Regions from separate parts of the Fusicatenibacter faecihominis genome, predicted to be linked through region 1. Evidence: predicted binding sites of a transcription regulator. Region 1 holds the regulator's gene; each other region holds the start of a gene.

The links. The regulator HrcA, encoded in region 1, represses chaperone genes, less so after heat shock. The targets are predictions, from matches to a motif close to TGTTAGCACTCNNNNNNNNNGAGTGCTAACA.
Region 2: LKD71_RS15480 (Hsp20/alpha crystallin family protein) is a predicted target of HrcA. The motif match lies at 1,577-1,607, and genes of this name have one in related genera.
Region 3: LKD71_RS16630 (co-chaperone GroES) is a predicted target of HrcA. The motif match lies at 2,385-2,415, and genes of this name have one in related genera.

The regions. Positions count from the first base shown of each region.
Region 1 covers NZ_JAJEPR010000023.1:12,725-18,368, reverse strand. The annotation lists gene dnaJ (molecular chaperone DnaJ) at 1-621, opposite strand, end outside; gene dnaK (molecular chaperone DnaK) at 758-2,626, opposite strand; gene grpE (nucleotide exchange factor GrpE) at 2,712-3,305, opposite strand; gene hrcA (heat-inducible transcriptional repressor HrcA) at 3,335-4,375, opposite strand; gene LKD71_RS12475 (SGNH/GDSL hydrolase family protein) at 4,639-5,343, shown strand; gene hemW (radical SAM family heme chaperone HemW) at 5,568-5,644, opposite strand, start outside.
Region 2 covers NZ_JAJEPR010000041.1:5,226-10,869, reverse strand. The annotation lists gene bsh (choloylglycine hydrolase) at 1-862, opposite strand, end outside; partial or broken gene LKD71_RS15490 (hypothetical protein) at 997-1,221, opposite strand; gene LKD71_RS18745 (S24 family peptidase) at 1,228-1,449, shown strand; gene LKD71_RS15480 (Hsp20/alpha crystallin family protein) at 1,745-2,200, shown strand; gene LKD71_RS15475 (Hsp20/alpha crystallin family protein) at 2,337-2,789, shown strand; gene LKD71_RS15470 (helix-turn-helix domain-containing protein) at 2,897-3,193, shown strand; gene LKD71_RS15465 (transposase) at 3,259-3,876, shown strand; gene LKD71_RS15460 (hypothetical protein) at 4,175-4,414, shown strand; gene LKD71_RS15455 (TetR/AcrR family transcriptional regulator) at 4,525-5,100, shown strand; gene LKD71_RS15450 (DUF1254 domain-containing protein) at 5,204-5,644, shown strand, end outside.
Region 3 covers NZ_JAJEPR010000052.1:5,676-11,319, forward strand. The annotation lists gene topA (type I DNA topoisomerase) at 1-1,145, shown strand, start outside; gene codY (GTP-sensing pleiotropic transcriptional regulator CodY) at 1,423-2,202, shown strand; gene LKD71_RS16630 (co-chaperone GroES) at 2,455-2,739, shown strand; gene groL (chaperonin GroEL) at 2,759-4,384, shown strand; gene LKD71_RS16640 (DUF6106 family protein) at 4,721-5,224, shown strand; gene LKD71_RS16645 (ethanolamine utilization protein EutH) at 5,298-5,644, shown strand, end outside.

The sequences.
Region 1 (5,644 bases):
GATCTTACCGGTACCGCCGCAGTCCGGACAGGTCTGTACATTTCGAACCATCCCGAAAAGAGACTGCTGCGTATAGACCACCTGGCCTTTGCCGCCACATTTCGGACAGGTTTCCGGCGTCGTTCCGGGCTTGGCTCCTGTTCCATGACAGGTGGTACATTCATCCTTCAGATTCAGCTCCAGCTGTTTCTCACAGCCGAAAACAGCTTCCTCAAAGGTGATCGTCACGCTGGCGCGTAAATTGGCTCCTTTCATCGGACCGTTGTTTGCTGCCCTGCGGCTGCGTCCACCGCCTCCGAAAAGATCTCCGAAAATATCTCCAAAGATATCTCCCATATCACCGCCATTGAAATCAAAGCCGCCAAAGCCGCCGGCTCCGCCGCCGCCCTGCTCAAATGCTGCATGACCAAACTGATCATACTGTCTTCTCTTTTCGGCATCGCTCAAGATCGCATATGCTTCGGAAGCCTCTTTAAACTTTTTCTCAGCTTCCTTGTCACCCGGGTTCATGTCCGGATGGTATTTCTTTGCCAGCTGCCGGTATGCTTTTTTTATGGTAGCCTCATCTGCGTTCTTATCAACGCCAAGGACTTCATAATAATCGCGTTTGCTCTCTGCCATTTTTCTCCTCCATTCCATGTGCCGCGAAAAAACAGCAGATTCGGCACATCAGGCTCTTCTTCTTGCTTATTTATAAAACCACAAACGGGGGGACGGCTCTCACCCTCCCCCGATCTGTGTTACATCCTGTATGATTTTATACCTCTTTGTAGTCTCCGTCAACTACATCATCGGAATTATCTGTGCCTGCTCCGGCGTTCATATCCGGTCCCGGGCCAGCCTGGCCAGCCTGCTGAGCTCCCTGTGCCTGCTCGTAAACTTTTGCAAACAGCTTCTGAGCGCTCTCCATCAGTTTCTCTTTTGCAGCTTTAATCTCTGCAACCTGAGAATCAGTCATATCTTCCGGATTGGTGCTGGCGATGAGACTCTTCAGAGCGTTCAGATCAGCCTCAACAGCAGTCTTATCGTTGGAATCCAGTTTGTCACCAACCTCTTCCATTGCCTTCTCGGTCTGGAATACCATGGAATCCGCTTCGTTTCTGGTATCGATTGCCTCTTTCCGCTTCTTATCCTGAGCCTCGTACTCAGCTGCTTCTTTGACAGCCTTGTCGATCTCGGAATCGCTCATGTTAGAACCGGAGGTGATGGTGATGTGCTGTTCTTTGCCTGTTCCCAGGTCCTTAGCGGATACGTTTACAATACCGTTGGCATCGATATCGAAAGTAACCTCGATCTGCGGAACACCTCTTCTTGCAGGCGGGATACCATCCAGACGGAACTGTCCGAGGGTCTTGTTATCTCTTGCAAACTGACGCTCACCCTGTACTACATGGATATCTACAGCGGTCTGGTTATCAGCTGCGGTAGAGAAGATCTGGCTCTTCTTGGTCGGGATTGTGGTATTTCTCTCGATCAGACGGGTTGCGATACCGCCCATGGTCTCGATAGACAGAGACAGCGGAGTAACATCCAGAAGAAGGATATCACCTGCACCGGCATCTCCTGCCAGTTTACCACCCTGAATGGAAGCACCGATGGCTACGCACTCATCCGGGTTCAGGCTCTTGTTCGGCTCATGTCCGGTCAGGGCTTTTACCTTATCCTGTACAGCCGGGATACGGGTAGAACCACCTACCAGAAGGACTTTGGAAAGGTCGCTGGCATTCAGGCCTGCATCTTTCAGTGCGGTGTTTACCGGGCCTGCAGTAGCCTCTACCAGGTCATGAGTCAGCTCGTCGAATTTTGCACGGGTCAGGTTCATGTCGAAGTGCTTCGGTCCCTCAGCGGTTGCTGTGATGAAGGGCAGGTTGATGTTTGTGGTGGTTGCACTGGAAAGCTCTTTCTTTGCTTTCTCAGCTGCCTCTCTCAGTCTCTGGAGAGCCATCTTATCGTTGGAAAGGTCTACACCCTCAGTTCTCTTGAACTCGGAAATCATGTAGTCGGTAATTTTCTGGTCGAAGTCATCGCCGCCCAGGTGGTTGTTACCAGCGGTTGCCAGAACTTCGATAACGCCGTCACCGATCTCGATGATAGATACATCAAAGGTACCGCCGCCCAGGTCGTATACCATGATCTTCTGCTCATTCTCGTTGTCCAGGCCGTATGCCAGTGCAGCTGCGGTCGGCTCGTTGATGATACGTTTTACATCCAGGCCTGCGATCTTACCTGCATCCTTGGTTGCCTGACGCTGTGCGTCGTTGAAGTATGCCGGAACGGTGATAACTGCCTCGGTTACTTTCTCACCGAGATAGTTCTCAGCGTCCGCTTTCAGTTTCTGAAGGATCATTGCGGAGATCTCCTGCGGAGAGTATTTCTTTCCTTCGATCTCTACTCTGAAATCGCTTCCCATATGTCTTTTAATGGAAGAGATAGTTCTGTCAGAGTTGGTAACAGCCTGACGTTTTGCAGGCTCACCTACCAGTCTTTCGCCTGTTTTTGTAAATGCTACTACAGACGGTGTGGTTCTGGAACCTTCTGTATTTGTAACAACTACCGGTTTTCCACCTTCCATGACTGCTACGCAGCTATTTGTTGTACCTAAGTCAATACCAATAATCTTGCTCATGATCAATTCCTCCTGTACTTATTTGCTTATTGTCTATATCTGAAATCCGCTTTTCGCGGATGAACCTGGATGAATCAGACATCCATCAGTTGGCTACCTTTACCATACTGTGGCGTACCACGGAATCGTGATACATGTAGCCTTTCTGAAATTCCTCTATTACTACATTTTCGCCCTGTTCGTCATCCTCCACATGCATCACTGCATTATGGAAATTCGGATCAAAGGGCTGGCCGACAGCCTCGATGGGTTTTACTCCCAGCTCATCGAATACGGTGAGCAACTGTTTGTAAACCTTATCCACACCGGCCACGAAGGGGTCTTCCTTCTGATCTTCGGGAACAGATGCAAGACCGCGCTCGAAGTTGTCAACCACCGGAAGCAGTTTCTCAACCACGCTTTTTGCACCCATCTCAAACATTCCAGATTTTTCTTTCTCGGTCCGTTTGCGGAAGTTATCAAACTCAGCCATCTGGCGTCTCAGTTTATCGGTAAGATCTTCAATCTGAGTATCTTTTTTGTCTTTCTTTTTCTTTCCAAAGAAGCCTTTTTTCTCTGAAACATTTTCCTCTTCGGTCTCTGTTCCCTCCGCATGTTCTGCCTGCTTCTCAGTCTCTTCTGCGGTCTCCTCTCTGGTTGTCTTTTCTTCCTCAGAAGCTTTTACTTCTTCGGAATCCATTGTTTTCTTTGTTTCCTCAGCCACGTTTGTTACCGCCCTTCTTTGTTCTTATTAAAAATCAGATCCAGCTGATTGGTCAGCGTTTTCAGATTGTCAACCACTTTTTCGTAATCCATTCGCTTCGGTCCTACGATGCCGATCGTACCTCTCATGCCTTCGCCCAGCTCATAGGTAGTAGTTACCACGCTGCAGTCCTTCATGGTCTGCCCCGGCGTCTCATTGCCGATGTAAACCTGGATGCCGGTATCCTCGCCGTCCTTCATGTCTTCCATGAGGCTTGCGAGCTGCTGCTTATCCTCAAAGGCACTGATGAGAGCGCTGGCCTTCGTGCTGTCCGCCAGCTCCGGGTACTTGAAAATGTTCGTCGTACCGCTGGTGTAAACCTCCAGGTCGTCATCCATCTGAATGGCCTCTGCCACCGCATCCAGCACGCTGTTGATAACCTCACTATGGATGCCCGCCTGCTCTTTCAGTTTGGCGATGGTGGAAAGATTGATCTCTTCCATCGTCAGGCCGTTCAGGCTGGTGTTCAGCAGAATGTTCAGCTTCAGGATCGTCTCATTGTCCAGGCCGTGGCTGATGGGAATGACTTTGTTCTTCACCACATTGCCTTCCGCTACCACAACCGCCAACAGCTGATCTTCGCTGATCACCGACAGCTGGATAAATTTCAGCTTCGTCCGGTGATACTGAGGCGAGGTAATCATGGTGGCGTAGTTGGTATTGGCTGCCAAGACCTTGGCCATCTGCTTTAATACCAGTTCCATCTTGTCCTGCCGCTGGATCATGAGCTCCTTCATCTCGGTGACTTCCTGCTCCTTCTCCTTCATGAGCTGATCGACGTAAAACCGATAACCCATATCGGAGGGAATCCGTCCTGCCGAGGTGTGAGGCTGAATGATGTAACCCATCTCCTCGAGATCCGACATTTCATTACGAATGGTTGCGGAGCTTAACCCCAAGTCTGCATATTTGGAAATCGTTCTGGAACCTACCGGCTCTCCCGTTTCCAGATAGTTCTGGATAATCGCATGTAGGATTTTCTGCTTGCGCTCATCAAGTTCCTGCATTCTCAAGGTCTCCTTTCTTCTAGAGAGTGAATCTTCTGTGGTCCGCCCACATCCTTTCGGATGTTGTTAGCACTCATCTCTATAGAGTGCTAACATCTATGTACATAACATATCACCAGACCCCACCTTTGTCAATAGGCATTTTCAGTTTTTTTGTGAAAAAAATGTGAAACATCGCTTTCTTGACAGCGACTTCCAGCTGAGATATATTTATAGTAACTACAAAGAAAGGCGCCGTCTTACGAGACGGCAGAGCGTATTCTATGAAAAAGAGAAAAAAATCCGGCTTTGCCAACTTCGGTATCCTGCTGGCAGTCCTGACGATCCTGGTGCTCCTTGCCGGAGCCGTTTACCTCACCTTCTACATGAGCGGCAAGTCCATCAGCGTCCTGAAAAACGGCTTCAGCGGCGATATCATCACGATCCAGGAGCCTGACATCTATATCACGGAGACGGAAGGCGCCGCAGGCCACAGCTTCATCTTTGTGGGCGATTCCCGGACCGCCGGTATGGCGACCGCGGTGAAAGCCCATGAGCCCTCCGACACCTGCCGCTTCATCGCAAAGGAAGGCGAAGGCTACGAATGGCTGAAAAATGAAGGTACCAGCGAACTGGCCGCCGCCCTTTCCGAGACGCCAGATACCACGGTGATCCTGAATCTGGGCGTCAACGATATCACAGAAGCTGACGCTTACATTTCCTATTATAAACAGCTCTTCGCTTCTTATCCCGGCACCGATTTCCATCTGATGTCGGTAAATCCGGTCAGCGATGACTGCCCCACCGTCACCAACGCGGCGATCGACGCCTTCAATCAGAAGATCAAAGCAGCTTTCCCGGATGAGTACCTGGACGTTTACAATTATCTTCTCACCGGTGATTTTTCCACGGTGGACGGCCTTCATTACACGGACAGCACTTATCTTTCCATTCACTATTATTTAGCACAGCGAATATTAAGTAACTGACACCTTGACTTGTCTGATTTTTCATCTGCTGCGTTGTCGTCAATCGACGTAGCCACCGCTACGCCTCATTCCTCCGCCTTGCATATGAAGAAATCATCCGGCGTCAATGTATCAGAAACTTAATTTTACTGTACCAGCCAATCGTCTGACCGCCGCCTGAGCTTAAAACAATCTAAAAAAGACAGCTTCTCTGCTTTATGACAAGCAGTGAGGCTGTCTTTTCTTTATGATAATAGAAACTCCGCCAGTACCGGGTTGGAAAGATCGATGCCGCGGCTCGTGAGCCGGACAAAATCGCCCT
Region 2 (5,644 bases), on a different contig from region 1:
TATTGTAATAATAAATACCTTTTGTAACATTACAACACGACGTATACAATGTGATTTCATATTTTCCATCCGCTACTTCGCAACATCCTCGTTGCTGATCCACAGATCCGAGAATGTGAAAGAATTGGCTAACGCTTTCTTCCTCTGATTCACCTGAAATTGCATTTACCTTTGTAAAAGCTACGCGTACAAAGCGTGATGAAGATGAGAGATCTCCCGGAAGACCTAATCCTCCCATACCTCTACTATATGCATCAAGAGCCAAATTTTCGCAGAAAGTATTTCTGGGCTGTTTAGGAGATAAATACATATAATTATTTAGTTGAAACATCTGCTGTGGAAATGGCGGATTATTCGTAAGCACTCCTACTGGATTATCATAAATATGCAAACCATCTGACATAGATTCTACCGTAATTGACTCATTCTCATCAGAAATGATCCAGTGTAATTGTGCTAATGGCAATTGCTCGCTGAAAGGAGTATTAACAATATTAATTCGTTCAAGAAGCTCGCGAACTTCAACTAAAGAAGAACACTGACTTAAAATCCACGGAATAAATTCAAACTGTGCAATATTTTCCACATCTGGCTTAATCGCGGCATAAACAGCATTTCCGACAAAATTCAGTCCTGCCATTGCCACTCCTTTTTCATTCATAGCATCATAATACAAAGGATAATCCTCTGCAACATGAGCCATTCCAATAATTGCATAATGATTTTTCATATCGCCAACATGGCGAAAATTAAACGCATAATTACGTGGTGTAATTACTATCTGATCACCATAAGAGAATTCATAATCGAGGGTTCGTCCAAAGTAAAAATCTTTTGTTTTATAAGTTGCTGCTGTACACATGATCGTTTATCCTCCTAAATAGATTGAAATATGTCAATGAGTTTTTTTCTTGAACAATAGTATAGCACAATCTTTTATTTTGTTCCAACTTCATACATGATCATAACATGTAAACTTTAAACTATTTTCCTAGATTATTTCTCCATCAGTTTTTCAAACCAGGTATCCATAGCTAGGATGAATTGACCTACGTCTGGCAATTCTTGCAGCATTTCGTTTAGGGTTTTGTGCTTCACATATTTCTGCACATACACCCAAAAGACAACGCTACTGGCTTCTGATACAATGTCAGCTATGGTTTTGCGCATAAGCTCTTCAAATTCAGCAATTTCTTCTTTCGGAACAACATCATATGTGGTGACAGTATGGAGCCTCTCTATCTGGATGGACAGATCATCTGGATTCATAAACAAGAAACTCTTGAAGAAGGAGAAATCGGTGTCTTTTTCCTCGATGGTGATGCTTATGTAAAGAAATATCATCAATCTGATTGCGGTATCCAACTTATTTCTCTAAATAAAAAATATGCTCCTATCCAAGTCACTTCCGGCTCCACCTTAAAAACTTTTGGAAAAGTAGTTGGCTAATTTTAAAAGGCTGATGCATTAACAGTAAACTTGCAGGGCGTCTTTTTTCACCATTTTGCATGGCTTATAGCGTTCACAAAACACATTCACAAGTTTCACAAAATCATTCACAAAATCTTCACAAAAAAATTAGCACTCACCTCTTGACAGTGCTAATAATGCGTGTTATATTACAGATAGAACAAAGGAAGAGAGATAAAAGAAAAGGTATTCCAGATGTTCGAAGAACTAGAAATGATAATACAGCAGACTGGATCGTGAAGATCTAGGGAGCTTTTGAAAGGAGATATGACTTATGTTAATGCCTAGTATTTTTGGAGAAAACTTATTTGATGATTTCTTTACACCATTCTATTATGATGACAAAGATGAGAAGAAAGCGGAAAAGAAGCTGTACGGAAGAAGAGCACAGAATCTCCTGAAGACAGATATTAAGGAAAAACCGGAAGGTTATGAACTGATTGTTGATGTTCCTGGCTTCAAGAAAGATGAAGTCAAAGTTGCATTGAAAGATGGTTACTTAACTGTCAGTGCAGCAAAAGGTCTGGATGAAGACGATGAAGATAAGAAGGGACACTACATCAGACGTGAACGTTACGCAGGAGCCTGCGAGCGAAGCTTTTATGTAGGCGAAGAAGTGACTCAGGAAGACATTAAAGGTGAATACAAACATGGTATCCTGAAACTGTTTGTTCCGAAGAAAGAAGCAAAACCAGTTTCCAATGATCCGAAATATATAACCATTGAATGATAATGATAACATCTGATTGATAAAAAGCTCGTGGTGTTGCCCGAAGATTTCGGGCAGTACCCTTTAAATATAATTGTAAGTAACAGTCGAAAGACTTGAATATAGATTTGTTTGTCATGAAAAGGAGAGATGACTTATGTTAATGCCTAGTATTTTTGGAGAAAACTTATTTGATGATGATTGGATGAATTTCCCGTTTAACGATGAGTTTTGGGGCAAGAAGAATCCGCTTTATGGTAAACATGCGCAGAACATGATGAAAACGGATATCCGTGAAACAGACGGTAGCTATGAACTGGATGTCGATCTTCCGGGATTTAAGAAAGACGAGATTCAGGTACAGCTGAAAGATGGTTATCTGGTACTTTCTACTGCAAAGGGACTGGATAAAGATGAAAAAGATAAAGAAGGTAATTATATCAGGCGTGAACGCTATGCGGGCAGCATGTGCCGAAGCTTTTATGTAGGCGATGCAGTAAGCGAAGAAGACATTCATGCAAAATATGAAGATGGTATTCTGAAACTGTCCGTGCCAAAGAAAGCACCTGAGAAAATAGAAAAAGATGGTTATATTGCCATTGAAGGTTAAGGAAATCTCCTTATAGTCGGGGCTGTCGCATCAATGATTGATATGCTCCCTTCTAAGTAGACAAGAGAAATAATAAAATCTTGTTTATTTAGAAGGGAGCTTTCTTTATGGCATTCAAACATAAATTTACTTATGAAGAAAAAGTCAAAATAGTTTCTGAATACATTGATGGAACATATGGGTTCAGAGAAATATGTAAACGTTATGATATTAATCAAGGTTCTTTAAAAGATTGGAAACGACTTTATGAAACCTTTGGATGGAGCGGTTTGAAAACCGGTTCTAAAACTACTCGTTATTCAAAAGAAACTAAAGAGGCAGCTGTTAGAGATTACTTGTCTCATGAGTTTACATTCCCAGAAATATTAAAAAAGTATCAGATTCGTTCTGGAACTCAACTCTGATATGCTCCCTTCTAGGTAGACAAGTGAAATAATAAAAACTTGTCACTTAGGAAGGAGCATATTTTATGTCTAAAAGAAAAGTATCTGTTGAGGATAAGATATGTGCTGTAAATCTATATCTGGATGGAAAAGAAAGCCAACGGCGAATTGCCGATATGTTTGCTGTAAGTCTCGCATCTGTCCAACAATGGATTCGAAACTATGAATCTATGGGAGCAAATGCATTCACATTGAAAGGGAATAAAAAATATTCCAAAGAATTGAAACAACAAGCAGTCTTAGATTATTTAGCAGGCTATGGTTCTCAAAATGATATTTGCAAAAAATACGGGATCCGTTCGAAAGGTAAGTTACAAACTTGGATAAAGAAGTATAATGGTCATGAAGAATTAAAATCTTCTGGAACAGGAGGAAGCATTGTCATGACCAAAGGACGAAAAACCACTTTTGAAGAACGGGTTGAAATAGTACAGTATTGTATCGCACATGATCGTAATTATGCCCAAACAGCAGAACAATACCAGGTGTCCTATCAACAGGCTCGCAATTATATAGTCAAATATGAAGCTAGTGGAGTGGAAGCTTTAAGAGATAACCGTGGCAAACGAAAACGTCCCGATGAGATGAGTGAATTAGAAAAGCTGCGTGCTGAAGTTAAAATTTTAAAAGCAGAGAAAGAATGATATGCTCCCTTTATGAGAGACAGTGAAATAAAAACACTGTCAATCACGAAGGGAGCATTGTTCATGTCAAGAAGGAAAACCAGCAGATCAGAGCAACTGTCGGCGGCGAAAGCCTCTGCATGACATGTGGACGCGTCAGCCCTTTGTCCACGCAGTCTACCTTTGAGGACTTGGCGGTGGATTTCGAGGGTACAACCGCCAGTGGCGCGGAACGATTCTACCGGCGGACGCTTGACAAGCTGCGCATGAAGCTGCTTGAAAGCAGGCTTGTCCATACCGTGACGCTGAAGCAGACCGAATGCCGCAAAAGGAACAAAAAATAGCCGCCGCTGTCTACCTATATCAGGCAGACAACGACGGCGAATGGGGAGAGATCAGATTTGACTTTGCAACCGGCACAGCGGAGATCGTCTGGCTGGCGGAGTGGGACACGATAAAGTCCAATATCTTTGCAAGGACGGCGATTCGGTACATCCAGAGCTTGCCGGAGGTGCGGCTGCTGAAAAAGGCTATTGTGATGTTTGATCAGGCATTGTGATCCTAAAAATCTATAACTCTTATTCAAGCAATCACTTGATTTATTCTGTGGAGTCTGATATACTATTATAAGAAACACTGGATAATGCACAGAAATGGGGGGATTGTGTTTTGAGGGAAGAAAAGAAAGCCGAAAAGAGACAGGAGCTTGTAGGCGTCTGCCTTGACTGCTTTGTCGAAAAGGGGCTGACCGTTGCCACGACAAAGGACCTCTGTAAGGCGGCAAAGTTGCAAAACGGCGGCATCTACTATTACTTCTCCGCCAAAGAGGAAATCGTTCTTGCCTGCGCCGAGGAAGCGATCAGTCGAATTGAAAAAGCCGCGTTTGCCATCGTGCTTGAAGATATTAGTGACATCAAAAGCATGATGGATCATCTCGGTGAGCTGGCGGATAAAATGTCGCCTACCATGCGCTTTCTGGTCAGCGTATGTGTGTCGCGCGAATACGGAGAAAAGGTAAAGCCTTCCCTTGTGCGGCTTGCGGCAAGATACCCTTATTACACGGGCAAGATTGCGGAGATCCTCGGCTGCACCGACGAAGAGGTTGCGCCGTTCGTTCATCTGTCGATCCTCGCCATCAACAATTATATGATCTTTGCCGAGCGAGCGCTGTTTGACCCACAAATCGAAGCGGTCAAAAAGGAGCTTTCAAGGCTTGCGGAAAGAAAGGGGCGGAATAATCGATAGTTTACCATAAAGAGAAAATCACAAACGACTTTATAGTCAATCCATACGCACAAACCCTTCCGAGGAGATGACCAAAAACAGAAGAGAATCATAGGAGGACAACATGAAAAAGATACTTGCAATTCTACTATCGCTGCTTACGCTGCTTTCCTGCGGGTTTCTTTCCGCCTGCTCTGCCGAAAAAACGCAGCCGGATACACCGGATACTGAAACCGTGTGGGAAACGGTCAGTGAGGCATACATCTATGCGTTCCCGCTGGTGCTAACCGACGCAACCAAAACATTATCGACCAATACGGACGGGACCATGACTGGCCGTGCGCCCATCAATCAGTTCAACCATGCAAAAAAGCTGGCGGACGCCTCTTTCCGCACCGTCGTGACGCCGAACGTCGATACCGTCTATTCGCAGGCATGGCTTGACATCAGCACAGAGCCTATGGTCTACGTCCTGCCGGAAACGGATCGCTTCTGCAATGTGCAGCTTCTGGATGCGTGGACGAACACCGCCGCCGTGCTGGACAAGGCGGGTGCTTATGCCATT
Region 3 (5,644 bases), on a different contig from region 1:
TCTCCGAGGAAGCCGACCAGGCGGCAAGAGCCTATGTAGCTTCCAATTATGGAGAAAATTATGTCGCGGAGGGAACCACCGAGGCGAAAAAAAGTGCCAAAAGGATCCAGGATGCCCACGAGGCCATCCGTCCTTCCGATATCACCCGGTCGCCGATTCTGGTGAAAGAGTCCTTAAGCCGTGACCAGTTCCGTCTCTATCAGCTGATTTGGAAACGCTTCACCGCGAGCCGCATGGCGAATGCAGTTTACGAGACTACCCAGGTAAAGATTCAGGCAGGGGATTACAATTTCCATGTGTCCGCTTCCCGTCTCTCCTTCGACGGCTTCATGTCCGTCTATGTGGATGACTCCGCAGAAAAAGAGGAGAACAACGTTCTTTTAAAAGGCATCGGCACCGACACGAAGCTGAGCCTGAAAGAGTTTCATCCGGAACAGCACTTTACCCAGCCGCCGGCTCATTACACAGAGGCCGCCCTGGTAAAAACGCTGGAGGAGCTGGGTATCGGACGCCCCAGTACCTACGCGCCGACGATCACGACGATCATCGCCCGCCGCTATGTGGCCAAGGAGAACAAGAATCTCTACATGACCGAGCTCGGCGAGGTAGTCAATTCCATCATGAAGCAGGCTTTCCCGAGCATCGTGGATGTGAACTTTACCGCTTATCTTGAAGCACTTCTCGATAAAGTGGAAGAGGGCACCGTGAAATGGAAGACAATTATCAGAAATTTCTATCCGGATCTTGAAGAACTGGTGAAAAAGGCGGACAAAGAGCTGGAACATGTGAAGATCGAGGACGAAGTCACCGATGTGATCTGCGACAAATGCGGCAGAAACATGGTCATTAAATACGGTCCTCACGGAAAGTTCCTGGCCTGCCCGGGCTTCCCTGAGTGCAAAAATACCAAGCCCTATCTCGAGAAGATCGGCGTGGCCTGCCCGAAATGCGGCAAGGATATCGTCATCCGCAAGACCAAGAAGGGCAGAAAATATTACGGCTGCGAGGACAATCCGGAATGCGACTACATGTCCTGGCAGAAACCCTCCGGAAAACTGTGTCCGAAATGCGGTTCTATGCTTGTAGAAAAAGGAAATAAGCTCGTTTGTTCCGGAGAAGCCTGCAATTATGTGGAAAATAAATAATTTTTTGATTATTCAGAGCCAAGCAGATTCATTGATGAAAGTGTGAGTCATGCTTGCATGAACGAACACTTTTGTCAGTGAATCTATTTGGCGAGTAGCCAAATCGAGATGAAGCGAAGCGGAATCGAGATGGGCTCTGAATAATTTAGTAATTTTTCAGATAAACATTGCAATTCTGAAAACTCTGTGCTATAGTGAAGAAAAGCTACGTTATTTTGATAACAGTTGCATTTTTTGGCCCTTTTGGAGCAATATTTCACCAGGCAAGGAGGAAAAGATGAGCGTACAGTTATTAGACAAGACAAGGAAAATCAATAAGCTTTTGCATAACAACAATTCCAGTAAAGTCGTTTTCAACGATATATGCCAGGTACTGACAGAAATTCTGGATTCCAATATTCTGGTTATCAGCCGGAAGGGAAAAGTCCTTGGTGTCAGTCTTTGTCCTGGAGTGGAAGAGATCAAAGAACTTATCGACGATGAAGTGGGCGGCTACATTGATTCCATGCTGAATGAGCGCCTCCTGGGAGTCCTTTCCACGAAAGAAAATGTCAATCTGGAGACCCTGGGCTTTGTGGGAGACAATATCAAAAAGTATCAGGCCATCATTAACCCCATCGACATTGCCGGCGAGCGTCTCGGAACTGTGTTTATGTACAAGAGCGACAGCCAGTATGAGATCGATGATATTATCTTAAGTGAGTATGGCACCACCGTTGTGGGCCTGGAGATGATGCGTTCCGTTCATGAGGAGAACGCGGAGGAGAACCGCAAGATCCAGATCGTAAAATCTGCCATCAACACCCTTTCCTTCTCCGAGCTGGAAGCCATCATTCACATCTTTGACGAGCTGGACGGCATGGAAGGTATCCTGGTTGCCAGCAAGATCGCAGACCGCGTGGGTATCACCCGTTCCGTTATCGTCAACGCCCTTCGAAAATTCGAGAGTGCCGGCGTCATCGAGTCCCGCTCCAGCGGAATGAAAGGCACCTACATCAAGGTTCTGAACGATGTGGTTTTCGACGAACTGGCCGAAATCAAGAAACAGAAGAAATAAAACATACAAAAGAAGCGCTGCATCAGAAAAAACTGGTGCGGTGCTTTTTTTCGGTAAAAAACAAAAACATATAAAAAAGAGAGTAAAATAGAGGAAATAAGAGATAATTAAAAAATATACCATAATTTACAGGTATAATCAGGTTTGCACATTTTCCACTTTTTCACTAATATAAGGGCAACGGTTAGCACTCGATAAAAGTGAGTGCTAATAACGCAAATGAGAGAGCATATTATTAAGGAGGAATATATTATGAAGTTAGTACCTTTAGGCGACAGAGTTGTATTAAAACAGTTTGAAGCAGAAGAGACAACAAAATCCGGAATCATCCTTGCAGCTAAATCCCAGGAGAAACCCCAGGAGGCTGAGGTTGTAGCAGTAGGCCCGGGCGGAATGGTTGACGGAAAAGAAGTTACCATGCAGGTAAAGGTTGGCGACAAAGTGATTTATTCCAAATATTCAGGCAACGAGGTAAAACTCGAGGACGAAGAATATATCATCGTAAAACAGAGCGACATTCTGGCTATCGTAGAGTAATAGAAGGAGGAAATTCATCATGGCTAAAGACATTAAATATGGAACAGACGCAAGAAAAGCTCTTGCAGCAGGCGTAGATAAACTGGCAGATACCGTAAAGGTAACGCTTGGACCCAAAGGAAGAAACGTAGTTCTGGATAAACAGTACGGTGCTCCCCTCATCACCAATGACGGTGTTACCATCGCAAAAGAGGTTGAGCTTGAGGACGCTTTCGAGAATATGGGCGCTCAGCTGGTAAAAGAAGTAGCTACCAAGACCAACGATGTAGCCGGTGACGGTACCACAACTGCAACCGTTCTGGCACAGGCAATGATCCGCGAGGGTATGAAAAACCTGGAAGCAGGCGCTAACCCCATTGTTCTTCGTAAAGGTATGAAGAAAGCAACTGAGTGCGCTGTAGAAGCTATCGCAAAAATGAGTAGCAAAGTAACCGGCAAAGCTCAGATGGCAAGAGTAGCAGCTATCTCCGCAGGCGATGACGAGGTAGGAAACATGGTAGCAGACGCTATGGAGAAAGTTTCCAGTGACGGCGTTATCACCATTGAAGAGAGCAAGACCATGAAGACCGAGCTTGACCTGGTAGAAGGTATGCAGTTCGACAGAGGATATATTTCCGCTTACATGTCTACCGATATGGAGAAAATGGAAGCTATCCTGGATGATCCGTACATCCTGATTACCGACAAGAAGATCTCCAATATTCAGGAAGTTCTGCCGCTGCTGGAGCAGATCGTACAGTCCGGCAAGAAACTTCTCATCATCGCTGAGGATATCGAGGGTGAGGCTCTGACCACCCTGATCATGAACAAACTGCGTGGTACTCTGCAGGTAGTCGGCGTGAAAGCACCGGGCTATGGCGACAGAAGAAAAGAGATGCTGCAGGATATCGCAATCCTGACCGGCGGTACCGTAATCTCCGAGGAGCTGGGTCTGGAGCTTAAAGACACCACTCTGGATCAGCTGGGAAGAGCAAAATCAGTTAAAGTTCAGAAAGAGACCACCGTTATCGTTGACGGCGCTGGCGACAAGAAGAACATTCAGGATCGTGTCGCTCAGATCAAAGCAAGAATCGAGGAGACCACTTCCGAATTCGATAAAGAGAAACTGCAGGAGAGACTGGCTAAACTGGCTGGCGGCGTAGCTGTTATCCGTGTAGGTGCTGCTACTGAGACCGAGATGAAAGAAGCAAAACTCCGTATGGAGGATGCCCTGAATGCTACAAGAGCAGCTGTTGAAGAGGGTATCGTATCCGGTGGCGGATCTGCTTACATCCACGCTTCCAAGTCTGTTGCCGAGCTGGTAAACGAGCTGGAAGGTGATGAGAAGACTGGAGCAAAAGTTGTACTGAAAGCTCTGGAGGCTCCGCTTCATCAGATCGCTGCAAACGCAGGTCTTGAGGGTGCCGTTATCATCAACAAAGTAAGAGAGTCCGAGGTTGGCATGGGCTTCGATGCATACAAAGAAGAGTATGTAAACATGGTAGATGCAGGTATCCTGGATCCGGCCAAAGTTACCAGAAGCGCTCTGCAGAACGCAACCAGCGTTGCTTCTACCTTCCTGACTACCGAGTCCGTAGTAGCAAACATCAAAGAGCCGGTTCCGGCAGCTCCCGCAGGTGCAGCTGGCGGAATGGGAATGATGTAATCCCAGCTATAAAAAATAAGCAAAGCGAAGACCGTCGCCCCTGTGGCGGCGGTTTTCTTTTTATCATAAGTTTATAATTCTTTACTTCCATTCCCTAAAAAAAAGAGTTATAATAGAAAGCAATGATGATGTGTAACTGTTCAGAGCCAAGCAGATTTTCATGCAAAAGTGTGAATCATGCTTGCATGAATGAACACTTTTACCTGGAAATCTATTTGGTGGATACGCCACACCGACGAAATACGCAGCATTTTGGAGGTGGCTCTGAACAGTTACGCTGATGTTTAGAAAAAACATCAGCATTTATGAGCAAACTGACAAAGGAGGAACAAATTTATGAGCGATTTGTATATAGAATTACTCGTAAAGAAAAAGAAGACATCCACCGACACTCTGCTGAAGGTTCTGATGATCGGCGCTACCGTCATTTTCGTATTGGGAGGCATCCTGTTCAATCCGATCATCCTGCTTCTGGCTGTTGTTATGGGCGTGGTGGACTACTTCAAGCTGCCGTCTCTGGATCTGGAGTACGAATATCTCTATGTGAACGGAGAGCTGGATATCGACAAGATTATGTCCAAGCAGAAGAGAAAAAGAGTGGGAAGCTACGATATGAAGAAAGTGGAGATCGTTGCTCCGAAAAATTCCCACGAGCTGGATTCCTTCCGTAACCGGAAAGATATCAAGGTTCACGATTACTCTTCCCTGGAAGAAAATGCTAAGACCTTCGGTATGGCGATCAACGGCGACAAGGGCATGGAACTCATCTATTTTGATCCCAATGAGGCGATCATCAAAGATATGCAGCGCATTGCTCCGAGAAGTGTAAAACTGTATTAAAAGAAAAAGAAAAGCGTATGCGGTTTTCAGATCATCTGAAAGCGCTTACGCTTTTTCTGTGAGGAGAAAAAATATGAATATTTTGATCATGTGGGTGATGGCCTGCGGGGCTGTCTTAGGCGGCCTGGACCGGATTCTGGGGAACCGTTTCGGCCTGGGAAAACGTTTTGAGGAAGGTTTTGAGCTTTTAGGGGCCACGGCTCTTTCCATGGCAGGAATCATCTGCCTGGTGCCCCTTCTGACCCTGGGCCTTGAAAAAACAATCGTGCCTTTCTGGAAGCTCCTTGGCCTGGACCCCGCCATGCTGGGCGGTATCATCGCTATTGATATGGGTGGTTTTCAGCTGGCAGTAGAACTGGCAGCCGATCCGAAAGTGGCCTCCTATGCAGGCATTCTCGTGGCAGCAACCCTGGGCTGTAC